One region of the Shewanella sp. Actino-trap-3 genome, then DNA from elsewhere that is predicted to be linked to it. Evidence: predicted binding sites of a transcription regulator. Region 1 holds the regulator's gene; each other region holds the start of a gene.
What was found. Region 1 encodes MetJ, which represses methionine synthesis genes. Its sites were predicted from a motif close to TAGACGTCTAGACGTCTA; they were not measured.

Region 1 (3,532 bases):
TTTAGCATTAATGTTTAGGCGCAACCGCGTGGTATAAAATATATCGTTATCAATATCTTGTTGAGTTTTTTGACCTAACAGCATTGGCATAACGCCATTTAGCGCACCGCTTTGAAACGCGCTGGCTAAATCAGGGTTAGCCATCATCATTTGGCCTAATGGTGAAGTGGCACTATTAGGATCGCCAAATACTCCTGACATGGCTTTAGCGCCAAAGTCAGAAAAATTGACATTCATGGCTGGGTTCCAAGTGACATTTTGATAATGTAATGAATGTGCTTTGGTTCTAAAATCACCTGTGATTGCGACTCTATCTAAGGCCGTATGACGCTCGGTTTTGTCAACCCGCGAGCTTAAGTAGTCAAGATCATCGGTAACGCTGGCAAGTTGTTGTTTCAGGTCGGCAATTTTTTGCGAATCAGTGTCTGCCGCTAGGCTTGCACTACTCATAAAAAGAGCGTTGGCAACTAATATTGAGATGAGAGTTCTCATGGTATTTCTCTCCGTTAATTACCAAATGGTCAGTTCAATTTGGCAATTTTTTGGTGTAAGTTTCCCTGAGGCTAAGCCCCACTATTTTTTTCGGTTTGTTTATTGGCTGATATTTTCGCTTAGGACGAAAAGGTGCTCAGCATTGATGATTTAACCGCAGGTTGCTGGTTGGTCTGAATCAGCTGCGTGATCATACAAAAACTGTTGAATGTCTTTCAGGTCTTTTTCTGATAAGGCTTCAAAAATGGCGGGTTTAGCTTTGTGCATGTCACGGGTAAAAAATCGATCCCACTGGCTCATGGTTTTTGTCATTGGAGTGAGTTCTACGCCTTCACTATTGACACTGTGGCACGCTTTACATTCTTTTTTGTACAGGTGTTTGCCTTTTTTAGGGTTACCACCATCGGCTGCCATTACTTGGCTACCGAGTGATAATGCAATGGCGATTGCGATACCAAGTTTAACGTATGTGTTCATCATTTTATCCTCTATAAGGCTTTTTATGGTTGGTGTGTTTGCAAACTTATGTCTATTTCTTTGCTGTAAAGAATGTTACCTAAAAGTAGGTACTGTTAATTTGAAGTAGATCATATTCATGAGAAAAATCTAATTGAAAAAAAGTTAATTGAAAAAAATCTAATGAACAACTGTGATGCAGATCTATTGTGCAGAGGATAAAATTTTGTTAGGTAACATGGTACTAGGTAATGATAGATGTTCGGCCACATATAAGAATGTGTTGTTGTTTATGTCTGAATCGTATGCGATAAAAAAAAGGGGCTGTTAATAGGCAGAGATTAATTAGCAGAGATTAATGTGTTGACCGACATGATGACCAATATTGTTGCGCTAATGCTACATAATATTAATGTCGCCATACGGGTTTTGTCTTTATCGATGCGGCCAATTAATCGGCCAGCGACAAGGTAGCCCGCAATCACTGAAGGCAATAACAACAGTGATAACCATAAGTGCTTGAGCTCTACTAAGCCAACAACAGCTAGAATAGCTAGCGCAATTAATGAGCTAAACACGAAAAATGCTGATAATGCGGCGCGAAATTGACTGGCATCTTTGCCTGCAAGCAATATAGCCATTGGTGGACCTCCAATGGCAGCGATATTAGCAAATATGCCCGAAAATACCCCGGCGATAAATAAACTGCTGCGATTTATTGGTGCGGTAACGCGATAGGTACTCAGGATCACGGCAATAAACACAATAGCCGCAATAATTAAGCCTAATATGGGTTGGGGCGCAAACAATAATAATCCAGCACCTAAGAATCCCCCAGGAATACGGCCTAATAGCGCATATTGCAGACCATTAAACTGTAAGTGTCCGCGCTCTCGAAAAAGTGTCATGGCAGAGATAGCAAAACCCATGACAATAATAGGCACTGGGACTAATTGAGGATTAACAATGTACAGCAGCGGGCTGGCAACAACGGCTAACCCAAAACCAATTAAGCTTTGGGTTAGTGCGCCAAAAAATACGATAACTGATGCCAGTATCAAGGTTGTTGGATCGATAAATGGCATCATAAATTCTCGTTAAAAACATCACTGCTTCTTAAAAGGGCAGTTTAACAGTTTGTGAGGTAATCACTAACCAGTGAATTATTCGAGCTCTTCCCACTCGATCCCCATATCATCCATTAATTTTTTCGCTTCACTTGGAATGCTGTCAGGTTGATCTTTTGATAAATCAATATCATAAGGCAAAGGTTGACCTGTGTACGCATGCAAAAATGCTTCGCACAGCAGTTCACTGTTGGTTGCATGACGCAGATTGTTTATCTGGCGTCTGGTACGCTCATCTGTCAGTATTTTTAGTACTTTTAGAGGTATAGAAACTGTTATCTTTTTTACTTGTTCACTTTTTTTGCCGTGTTCGGCATATGGGCTGATATATTCGCCATTCCATTCAGTCATTAACTTACCCTTAACGATAAATACGGTGCAGATTTTAAACCGTTACACTCTCTAGTCAAATTATTGCGAATATTTAATCTCGATGCAAATAGATTTCTTGATGTTTAGACGTCTAAGCGTCTATTTTTGTTGACGGATGAAGATCTCTTCGGTAGATTTAGACGTCTAGACATCTCTTTGTGTGTTTGTGACATTTTTAGGAGTCAATTATGACTAAGCATCAAAGCGCCACATTGGCCGTTCGCCAGGGTATTGAAACAGACACACAGCATGGCGCCATAGTGCCCCCAATTTATTTATCAACCAATTATTCCTTCGATGGTCACAACAATCCGCGCGAGTTTGATTACAGCCGATCGGGTAATCCGACCCGCTGTATTTTAGGTGACGCGCTGGCCAAACTTGAGCAAGGTGCAACAGGCGTAGTGACCTGCACCGGCATGGCCGCCATTACCTTAGTGACTAGCTTACTTGGTCCAGATGATTTATTAGTGGTGCCGCATGATTGTTATGGTGGTAGTTATCGCCTATTTACGCATTTGGCTAAAAAAGGTCAATTTAAGTTGTTGGTTGTTGATCAAACTGATGCACAAGCATTGAACCAAGCCATTGCCCAAAAACCGAAAATGGTCTGGTTAGAAACGCCATCGAATCCACTGCTGCGGGTGGTCGATATTAGTGCTATTAGCCGAGCCTGCCATGATGTCGGTGCGTTAGTGGCGGTAGATAACACCTTTTTATCGCCAATATTACAACAACCCTTGTTATTGGGTGCTGACATTGTTATTCACTCAACCACTAAATACATTAATGGTCACAGTGATGTGGTGGGTGGCGCTGTGGTGGCTAAAGATGCTGAAATGGGTGAATTATTGCATTGGTGGTCAAATACGTTAGGGTTAACGGGATCTGCTTTTGACAGTTACTTAACCTTGCGTGGCTTGCGCACTTTAGCGGTGCGAATTCGTGAGCATCAGCGTAATGCGCAAAAAATTGTTGCGTTATTGAGTGCCAGTGCTGTGGTGTCCAAGGTGTATTATCCGGGATTAAAAGACCATCCTGGTCACGACATTGCGGCAAAACAACAACAAGGCTTTGGCGCGATG
Region 2 (3,532 bases), 2.7 Mb from region 1:
CATCACAAGTAAATTCGCCATTATCGCCTTTTAAACGAAAAGGGCGCTCAGTTAAGGTTACTTCGTTGATGTGGTCAAAAATAATTTCAGTATCAAACTTTTCTGCATGTTTTTGCATGCGTTCCATTAATGCTGGGCCGGTTAAGTCTTCTGCATCGCCTGGCCAGTTTTCAACTTCAGTAGTCGTGGTTAATTGCCCACCTTGCTGCATGCCTGTGATCATCACAGGTTTTAAATTAGCACGTGCAGCATAAACTGCAGCGGTATAGCCGGCAGGGCCAGAACCTAAAATTAGTAGGTTAACGTGACGAGCTTCACTCATGATTTTGTTCTCCGATAACATGCCCTAAGCAATATGAATGAGATTGTATGGAATTTACTACGGCGGGTAAAGTGAAGTTGAGTGTAAGAAATCGATTGGGGTTATCTATTATGTCAATAACTGGTTCTAGGCAAGCGAACTAGCCTAAAGCGAATCACTTATTGTAAAAAGTAATATTTACCGATAAATGGAGCTGTATTCAGTTATAAGCAGGGCAAATTTAAATTATAAACAGCCCCTATATCTGCTCAACGGGATTAATAAACCAAGTGACATGTTGGTAAATTATTTTTTTCTAAATAATTTTGATGATATTCCTCGGCAATGTGAAATGTTTGTATTGGTACAATTTCGGTCACAATATGACGCTGTCCCCATTTACCACTGCGCGCTAGCGCCAGCTTAGAGCTTTCAGCTTCGGCCTTTTGCTGTTTATCGTGGAAAAATATAGTACTTCGATATTGGGTACCAATGTCGCCGCCCTGCATATTTAACATGGTTGGATTATGGTTCTGCCAAAACACGTCCAATAAATCGTCAAAACTGACTACTTGCGGGTCAAATTCAACTTGTACCACTTCAGCATGACCGGTTGAACCGGTTTTGACTTCTTTATATGTTGTCGCACTGTCTTGGCCACCCATGTAGCCACAAGTTACGTTACTGACGCCGTTAATGTCACGGAAAAAATATTCAACACCCCAAAAACAACCTGCACCAAATGTTGCTAACGCCATGACATACCCTTAAAATAATTTACAGAAGTCTAGATGGCTATAATTGTGTTGAATATTGAGATGTTTTGCAAGCAAACTTTTATTAATAAATAAATCTAACATATGCCACCAATAAAATAATGTTTGGCTATGTTAGAATCCGCCGATAAAAACAGGCAATTAATGTTAAGTGGTGCACAATGGCTAACTTAATCATGCCGCATAATAAAGCATACAAGGAGTTGTTTGTGTTATCTAATCTACTGAAAGAAAAAGATTTTTTAGCTTACACTTTAGCCAATCCCGACAAAATAGATGGCTTTTTTGATTTTATGTTAGGGACACATACTCATGTTGATGTACTCGACACGGGTGTCATTGTGTTTACCCCGAGCCAAAATTCGACCAAAGACATTGTACTATCCAGTGCTATCCACGGTAATGAAACCGCGCCAATTGAAATGTGTAATCAACTTATTCATGATTTGTTGAGTGAGAAAATTATCGCTAAACAGCGGTGTTTATTCTTAATAGGTAATCCTGCGGCCATCATTAATCGAACCCGTTTTATTCACGAAAACATGAACCGTCTGTTCAGTGGCGCGCACTCAAAAGGTGAGGGTTTAACTCATCCAGAACGTCACCGCGCCAAAGCATTAGAGCAACATGTCGCCGACTTTTTTAACGCCAATAGCGAACATCAACGCATACATTACGATTTACATACCGCCATCCGCGCATCAAAGCATGAAAAATTTGCTATTTATCCATACCGACCAGGGCGAGCCTTTAGCGCGGAGCAAATCATGTTTTTAGCGGCATGTGGTGTTGATACCATGTTGTTTCATCATGAACCCACAACGACGTTTAGTTATTATTCGTCACAGCAATTTCAAGCAGATGCCTTCACGGTTGAATTAGGTAAGGTGATGCCATTTGGGCAAAATGACATGAGTCGTTTTACTCAAACTCATACTATGCTTGAAAAGCTGATCACCGAAACTGCGTTAGCGCCTGTTGAGTTCGACTCTTCCAAGGTCAACTTATATAAGGTGTCTCGCTCGATCAATAAGCATGTTGAAGACTTTGCCTTTAGCTTTGCCGGTGATGCCGAAAACTTCAGTGCCTTTAGCGAGGGCGAAGTGCTAGCGACCGAAGGTGGTGTAGAGATTAAAGTAGAACACCCACAAGAAGCGATTGTGTTTCCTAATGCGAATGTGCCGATAGGGCAGCGTACAGTGTTATGTTTAGTGCCTGCACCGAATGAGTCAATCGTATAGCCGTAAAGCAATATATACATGTTAATCGTGAGTAAAATGCATTTACCGTTAGAGTAAGTATTGATAGGTAGTTTACGTTAACGTAATGTCTACTAGCATAGTATAAATAGAGCCGTGTTTATATTGAACATGGTTCAACAATAACAAGAGCATAATATGAGCAACGCACCACTGACCAATGAAACAGTGCACCGTGTCAGCTTCTTAGACAAAGCGTCATTGCACATTCCCATTTTGCGTATTTTGCAAGCCGATGGCACCACGTATGAAAACGCGGTTTTACCGGTAATCGACAAGGCTCTGGCTGATAAAATCTTTGATACGTGTATTTTTACACGCGTATTAGACGAGCGTATGTTGGGTGCACAGCGTCAAGGGCGTATTAGTTTTTACATGACCTGTACCGGTGAAGAAGCCTCAATTATAGGCAGTACCGCCGCGTTAGATAAAGATGACGTCATTTTGGCTCAATATCGTGAACACGCATCATTGCGGTATCGCGGTTTTACGACTGAACAATTTATGAACCAAATGTTCAGTAACGAAAAAGATTTAGGTAAAGGTCGTCAAATGCCGATCCATTACGGCAGCCGTGAACTGAATTACCAAACGATTTCGTCACCATTGGCAACCCAAATCCCACAAGCCACAGGTGTGGCTTACGGTATGAAGTTGCAAGGTAAACGTAACGTGGCCATTTGTTATTTTGGTGAAGGCGCCGCGTCAGAAGGTGACTTCCATGCTGGTTTAAACATGGCTGCAGTGCTGAAATCGCCGACGATTTTCTTCTGCCGCAATAATGGTTATGCCATTTCAACACCAACGGAAGAACAATACTCCGGCAATGGTATTGCCAGTCGTGGAGTCGGTTACGGTATGCACACCATTCGTGTTGACGGTAATGACATGCTTGCGGTGTTAGCGGCAACTCAACAAGCTCGTGCCTATGCACTTGAGCACAATGCACCAGTATTAATTGAAGCGATGACGTATCGCTTGGGTGCGCATTCTTCATCTGACGATCCATCGGGTTATCGTTCAAAAGATGAAGAGGCCAAATGGCAACAACACGATCCAGTTAAACGCTTTAAATTATGGATGATCAATAAAGATTGGCTCACCGAAGCCGATGAAGCCAAATTGTTCGAACGTTATCGGGAAGAAGTCCTCGCAGCGGTTAAAGTGGCTGAAAAGTTACCTGTTCCGAAATTAGA
Region 3 (3,532 bases), 1.5 Mb from region 1:
TGATTTACGCGATGAATTTTTAATTGCCCATAACTTACGCCAAACACAAAACCCTGATTCTCCAGGACTTGTGCTTCGACGCGTGTTATCTAAACGACAATTACTGATCAACCCGCTGTAGTATTATGCCTTCATTTGCTACAAGTTCGAGCCACTTTTGGATTAAATTTGCATTAGTGGCATCGCGGCGATAAGCACCAAACAATGGACGTTTTAGTCCTTCTGCCCCTAATTTAACCGCAGTAAGATTCAGCCCCTGACTTTCTCTGATAGACCAAGTTGGCAGGGTTGCTATGCCGTCATTACAGGCAACACGCTGCAATAACATTGAGGTTAAATCACACTGCTTTTGCTCGCCAGGTTCAATACCCGCGGGCTCTAAAAAGTGTTTGTATATATCTAAACGCGCTAACGGCACGGGGTAACTAATTAAGGTTTGCTTTGCCAATTGGGCTGGCGTTACAAACGCTTGTTGAGCTAATGCGTTATCACTGGCTACAATTAATTTAACTTCAAAATCAAATAGATGCTGGTAAGCGACGCTGTGTCCCGGCACTGGATCTGAGGTTAACACTATGTCTAAACTCCCCGTCTGCAATGCATTGAGTGAATCAAATAAGTGACGACTTGAAATATCAATTTGAGCCGCTGGCGCATGTTGCTTAAATTGCTCAATAACGGGCATTAACCAACGAAAACAACTGTGGCATTCAATGCCGAGCTTAAGCTGTTGGCTTTCACCCTCTAAACCGCGTTTAAGATCCGACTCGGTTGCAATCACTTTCGGTAAGATTTCTTCTGCTAAATTCAGCAGACGTGAGCCTTCATGAGTAAAGGTTAACGGCTTACTCTTACGAACAAAAATACTTGAGTTAATCCGTGTCTCTAACTCTTTTATTTGATGAGAAAGCGCCGACTGGGTGACAAATCGTTTTTTAGCCGCACCCGCTAAACTGCCACTTTCCTTTAACGCCATCAAGGTACGAAGGTGTCTAAGCTCTATCATTTTCTCTCCACATGAATCTTGCTCAACTATTTGATGAAATCAATTCGATTGCTTGACAACAGAATAACACAATAAACTTCTAGACGTCCAGACGCCTATGCAAATTTTCTGCATAAATGGTATAAATTTTTGCTTAATGAAAAGGAAAACAGTATGAAAATTTCAAGTTTAGGATTTCCTCGCATAGGACGTCAGCGTGAATTGAAGTTTGCTTTAGAACGCTATTGGCGCAGTGAAGCCACATTAACGGAGTTGAAAAACGTTGCCTGTGAATTAAAACGCACCCATTGGCAGTGGCAAGCAGATGCAGGTGTTGAATTACTGCCTGTAGGGGATTTTGCTTATTATGACCAAGTGTTAACCCTGAGTGCGACCTTAAATGTGATCCCCGCTCGTCATCGGGTCACTCAAGCTGATGGCAGCCAAGCCCCTGTCGATATTGACACCTTATTTCGCGTGGCTCGTGGCCGTTCGCAAACCGGCCAACATGCGTGTGCGGCAGAAATGACCAAGTTTTTTAATACTAACTACCATTATCAAGTGCCAGAATTGAGCGCTGATCAAGCGTTCGAAATAGCCTACGACCAACTGTTTGATGATGTTACAGAAGCGCAGCAATTAGGTCATCAAGCAAAACCTGTGCTGCTCGGTCCAGTGACGTATTTATACTTATCTAAAAGCCTCACTGAGTTTAATAAGTTGGTGTTATTACCGCCGTTACTGGTTGCTTATCAGCAAATTTTGTCTCGTTTTGCAGCCCAAGGTGTGAGTTGGGTGCAATTTGATGAACCGGTATTAGCGGCAGACTTAACCGATGAGTGGCAGCAAGCTATTCGTCAAAGTTATCAAACGTTAGCGCAACAAAAGCCAGCATCTCTAAATATTTTACTCGCCAGTTATTACGGTTCTATTGCCCATCATCAAGCATTGGTGAGTGCATTACCGGTTGAGGGACTACATCTTGATTTAGTCAGCGCGCCAGAACAGCTTGATGTGTTTGTTAATGCGCTTTCTAGTCAACAGGTACTTTCTGTCGGAGTGGTTAATGGTCGCAATGTGTGGGCTGCTGATGTTGATTTGATTGCTGATAAAGTGACCGAATTAGCGACCAGGTTAGGCGATCGTTTGTGGATTGCACCTTCATGTTCATTGTTGCATTGTCCTGTGGATGTCGAGGTTGAAAGCCAATTAATTACGCCATTACTTGGCCAATTAGCTTTTGCGAAACAAAAATTATTTGAACTTAACGAAATTTATCAATTAATCGTTGGGCAAGGTTCAGCAACTAGCCAAGCGATTATTGATCGTTGCCAGCAACGCCGCTTGGCAAAAGCTGCAGCAGCTAATCAACAGGTTGTTGAACGTGTGTCGCAGTTAACCGCGGATGATTTTGAACGTGACAGTCCATTTGCCCGCCGTATCATTGCCCAACAAAAAAAGTTAACGCTGCCATTATTACCCACAACCACCATAGGTTCATTTCCGCAAACGCCAGCCATTCGGGGGTTACGCAGTCGCTGGCGTAAAGGCGAAATCAATGACATTGATTACCGATCACAGCTTGAGCAAGTTACTCAAGACACCATTTCTCGTCAACTTAAATTGGGTCTCGACGTGCTAGTCCACGGCGAAGCTGAGCGTAATGACATGGTGGAGTATTTTGGTGAACAATTAGACGGTGTTGGGTTTACTCAATTTGGTTGGGTGCAAAGTTATGGTTCTCGTTGCGTTAAGCCACCGTTAATTTATGGCGATGTGTCTCGTCCAAAACCAATGACGGTCGACTGGGCTACCTATGCGCAAAGCTTAACCGACAAGCCCGTTAAAGGCATGCTAACGGGTCCGGTGACCATTTTACATTGGTCGTTCGCTCGTGAAGATATTCCTCGTAAAGATATTGCCAACCAACTTGCATTAGCAGTACGTGACGAAGTGGTCGATTTAGAAAGCGCAGGTATTGGCATTATTCAAATTGATGAGCCAGCATTTCGTGAAGGTTTACCGATTAAACAAAGCCAATGGGCAGATTATTTAACCTGGGCGGTGGATGCGTTTAAGTTATCGGCTGCAGGTGTTGAAGATGCAACTCAAATCCATACACACATGTGTTACAGCGAGTTTAATGACACCATTAATGCCATAGCGGCGATGGATGCAGATGTCATCACCATTGAGACGTCACGTTCGCGTATGGAGCTACTGAGTGCCTTTGAAGATTTTCATTATCCTAATGAAATTGGTCCCGGTGTGTATGACATTCATTCGCCAAATATTCCAACCGTTGATGAAATGGTCGACTTAATGACTAAAGCGTCGCAAAAGGTGCCGGTGAAACAGTTATGGGTTAATCCTGATTGTGGTTTAAAAACCCGTACCTGGGATGAGGTTGAGCCAGCGCTGCGGAATATGATTGCAGCGGCTAAAGTGCTTAGGCGTTTATCTTAATTGGCATGATATAAGCCTGATAGATATCCATCTGATTAATAGTCGCTTTACTGAAGTCGTCTGAGCGGTTTAATGCAGACT
Region 4 (3,532 bases), 310 kb from region 1:
GATGGCTGGTGGTTTGCCGTTATCTTTGTGTCTAGCCAAGTGGGGTGATACATAACGTGAGCCATTTGTGAGATCAAATAATTGTCTAATAAATCAGATAAAATAAAACCGCCAATGGCGGTTTTTTTTTTGATATCGTTTTGCTTAGCCTAAAGTCGCTAGGCTAAGACGATATTCGTTTCTTCATTATAGCCCTGCATCAGCCCGAAGCATTTCAGCTTTATCCGTTGCTTCCCAAGGGAATATATCGCGACCGAAATGACCATAAGCGGCTGTTTGTTGGTAGATTGGACGTGCCAAATCTAGCATTGCCGTTAAGCCATATGGACGTAACTCAAAGTGTTGACGAACCAATTTGATTAACACTTCTTCAGACACTTTACCGGTACCGAATGTTTCAATACTGATAGATGTTGGCTCTGCCACACCAATGGCGTAAGACACTTGAAGTTCACAGCGATCAGCAAGGCCAGCCGCAACAATGTTTTTAGCCACATAACGTGCAGCGTAAGCGGCACTTCGATCCACTTTAGATGGGTCTTTACCAGAGAATGCTCCGCCGCCATGACGGGCCATTCCGCCGTAAGTATCTACGATAATCTTACGTCCGGTTAAACCACAATCACCAACAGGTCCACCAATTACAAAGCGACCGGTAGGATTAATAAAGTATTTAGTGTCTTTATTTAACCATTGTGCCGGTAATACAGGCTTGATGATGGTTTCCATTACCGCTTCAATCAAATCAGCTTGTTTCACGTCTTCACGATGTTGCGTTGACAATACAATCGCATCGATACCGATGATTTTGCCATCGTCATAGGCAAACGTTACTTGGCTTTTCGCATCTGGGCGTAACCAAGGTAGGGTGCCATCTTTACGCACTTCAGACTGACGCTTAACTAATTTGTGCGCGTAAGTGATCGGTGCAGGCATCAATACATCGGTTTCATTGCTGGCATAGCCAAACATTAAGCCCTGGTCACCCGCGCCTTGTTCAGCCGGATCTGAGCGATCAACACCTTGATTAATGTCTGGTGACTGTTTGCCAATGGCGTTCAGTACAGCACATGAATCAGCATCAAAACCCATATCCGAATTGGTGTAACCGATTTCGCGCACGGTTTTACGGGTAATTTCTTCAATATCTACCCAAGCAGAAGTGGTGACTTCGCCGCCCACTAATACCATACCGGTTTTAACATATGTTTCGCACGCAACACGAGCTTTTGGATCTTGCTCAAGTATTGCGTCTAATACCGCATCAGAAATCTGATCGGCGATTTTATCTGGATGACCTTCTGAGACAGACTCAGAGGTAAACAAGTGCTTTGCCATAATAGGAAAATCTCGTTGGTTGCATTTGAATATACGTCTAGACGTCTATTTTAGTCGAAATCGAATCTGATAACACCCCCCCTATACGAATTTAACTTTATAATTGTGCAGTGATGCATGAATATTTTATATTCAAAATAACTATTTTTAGCTTCGTTGCTAATTAACTAATTGATTATAAATAATTTTAGATTTTTTTATAGTTTTTTATAATCACTTTAGTGCCAAAAATTGAACAATATCAGGGTTGATTATTAGGCTTTAAATGGCGATATAAGGTTATGTTTGACTGATATGGCGCTGTTTTCAAGCTCGACTGTCAATAAATAATGACTTAGCTCATCAATGCCCTTCATTGGTATTTGAGCATATGGCTAGGTACTAGGTCGCTTCGCTGCTTGATGCTATAAAATCTTAGCAGCGAAGCGGTCCCTATTCCTGAGATGACAAGCGGTGACGAGCGATATCAAGAGATGATAAGCCACGAGCCTAGGTGCTAGACCGCTCTATCCGTGAGCGCAGCGTTCGCTTGTTATCTCTTGTTATCGTTTCTGAAGCTGTCCCTAGTAGGACTGAGTCCGCTCCTAGCAGCCGCAGGCGCTCTATTTCTAGACCCTTGAACTGGGTCAATTCTGGACATGCACAATCCTGTCTTTCGAGGTCGTTTGGGTATAAATATGCAATGTGAGAAATTTTAATTTGCGTCACATCGCCTAGTAGGGGAAAATATGACTTCACAATTGTCAGCTACTCACAAACAAGCAGGAGAGAGCATGTCATCTCGTAAAGTACTCGCTAACGCCATTCGCGCCCTAAGTATGGATGCGGTTCAAAAAGCCAATTCTGGTCATCCAGGTGCCCCTATGGGTATGGCTGATATTGCCGAAGTGCTATGGAATGATTTTCTAAAGCACAATCCAACTAATCCTAACTGGGTCGATCGCGATCGTTTTGTACTATCAAACGGTCATGGCTCTATGCTTATATACTCTTTACTGCATTTATCGGGTTATGAATTGCCAATTGAAGAGCTAAAAAAATTCCGTCAATTACATTCAAAAACCCCTGGTCATCCAGAATATGGTTACACCCCTGGCGTTGAAACCACAACCGGTCCTTTAGGCGCGGGGCTCAGTAATGCTATTGGTATGGCAATTGCTGAAAAAACCTTAGCGGCTCAGTTTAATCGCCCTGGTCACGAGATTGTTGATCACTTTACCTACTGTTTCTTAGGCGATGGTTGTTTAATGGAAGGTATTTCTCACGAAGCCAGTTCATTAGCGGGCACATTGGGTCTTGGTAAGTTAGTGGCATTTTGGGATGACAACGGTATTTCTATCGATGGTCATGTTGAAGGTTGGTTTACCGACGATACGCCTAAGCGTTTTGAAGCCTATGGCTGGCATGTTATTGCGGGTGTAGATGGTCATGATCCAGACGCTATCCGTGCTGCAATTGAACAAGCCAAATCAGTCACTGACAAGCCATCGATGATTTGCTGTAAAACCATTATTGGTTTCGGTTCGCCTAACAAATCGGGTAGCCATGATTGCCATGGTGCACCATTAGGTGATGCTGAAATCGCCGCTGCTCGTGAGTTCTTAAACTGGCCACATGCTCCTTTTGAAATCCCATCTGATGTTTATGCTGGTTGGGATGCTAAGCAAAAAGGTGTGGCCAATGAATCATTATGGAATGAAAAATTTGGCGCTTATCAAGCTGCATTTCCAGAACTCGCTGCAGAATATGATCGCCGGGTATTAAAAGGTGATTTACCTGCAGATTTCGAATCTAAAGCACAAGATTTTATCCAACAAAGCCAAGATAAAGCTGAAGGTATTGCCAGCCGTAAAGCATCGCAAAATGCCATAGGTTTCTTCGGTGCCATGTTGCCAGAATTACTCGGTGGTAGCGCAGACTTAGCCGGTTCTAATTTAACACTTTGGTCTGGTTCAAAAGGTATTCAAGACGATCCTGCCGGTAACTACATCTATTACGGTGTACGTGAATTTGGCATGAGCGGTATTATGAACGGCGCATCATTGCATGGTGGTTTTATTAACTATGGTGCAACCTTCATGATGTTTATGGAATATGCGCGTAACGCAGTACGTATGTCTGCATTAATGGGTATTCAAAATATTTTCGTGTATACCCATGACTCAATTGGTCAAGGTGAAGATGGTCCAACCCA

Region 2: the regulator MetJ is predicted to act here: its motif matches at 1,082-1,099, upstream of msrA (peptide-methionine (S)-S-oxide reductase MsrA).
Region 3: the regulator MetJ is predicted to act here: its motif matches at 1,079-1,096, upstream of metE (5-methyltetrahydropteroyltriglutamate--homocysteine S-methyltransferase).
Region 4: the regulator MetJ is predicted to act here: its motif matches at 1,369-1,386, upstream of metK (methionine adenosyltransferase).

The regions. Positions count from the first base shown of each region.
Region 1 covers NZ_PJCE01000001.1:3,772,190-3,775,721, forward strand. The annotation lists gene CXF80_RS16250 (DUF3373 domain-containing protein) at 1-492, opposite strand, end outside; gene CXF80_RS16255 (c-type cytochrome) at 643-972, opposite strand; gene CXF80_RS16260 (sulfite exporter TauE/SafE family protein) at 1,290-2,036, opposite strand; gene metJ (met regulon transcriptional regulator MetJ) at 2,112-2,426, opposite strand; gene metB (cystathionine gamma-synthase) at 2,636-3,532, shown strand, end outside.
Region 2 covers NZ_PJCE01000001.1:1,070,071-1,073,602, reverse strand. The annotation lists gene trxB (thioredoxin-disulfide reductase) at 1-322, opposite strand, end outside; gene msrA (peptide-methionine (S)-S-oxide reductase MsrA) at 580-1,059, opposite strand; gene astE (succinylglutamate desuccinylase) at 1,287-2,318, shown strand; gene CXF80_RS04560 (thiamine pyrophosphate-dependent dehydrogenase E1 component subunit alpha) at 2,475-3,532, shown strand, end outside.
Region 3 covers NZ_PJCE01000001.1:2,253,032-2,256,563, reverse strand. The annotation lists gene CXF80_RS09580 (HDOD domain-containing protein) at 1-121, shown strand, start outside; gene CXF80_RS09575 (LysR family transcriptional regulator) at 101-1,006, opposite strand; gene metE (5-methyltetrahydropteroyltriglutamate--homocysteine S-methyltransferase) at 1,160-3,451, shown strand.
Region 4 covers NZ_PJCE01000001.1:4,085,980-4,089,511, forward strand. The annotation lists gene CXF80_RS20555 (GNAT family N-acetyltransferase) at 1-65, opposite strand, end outside; gene metK (methionine adenosyltransferase) at 187-1,338, opposite strand; gene tkt (transketolase) at 2,112-3,532, shown strand, end outside.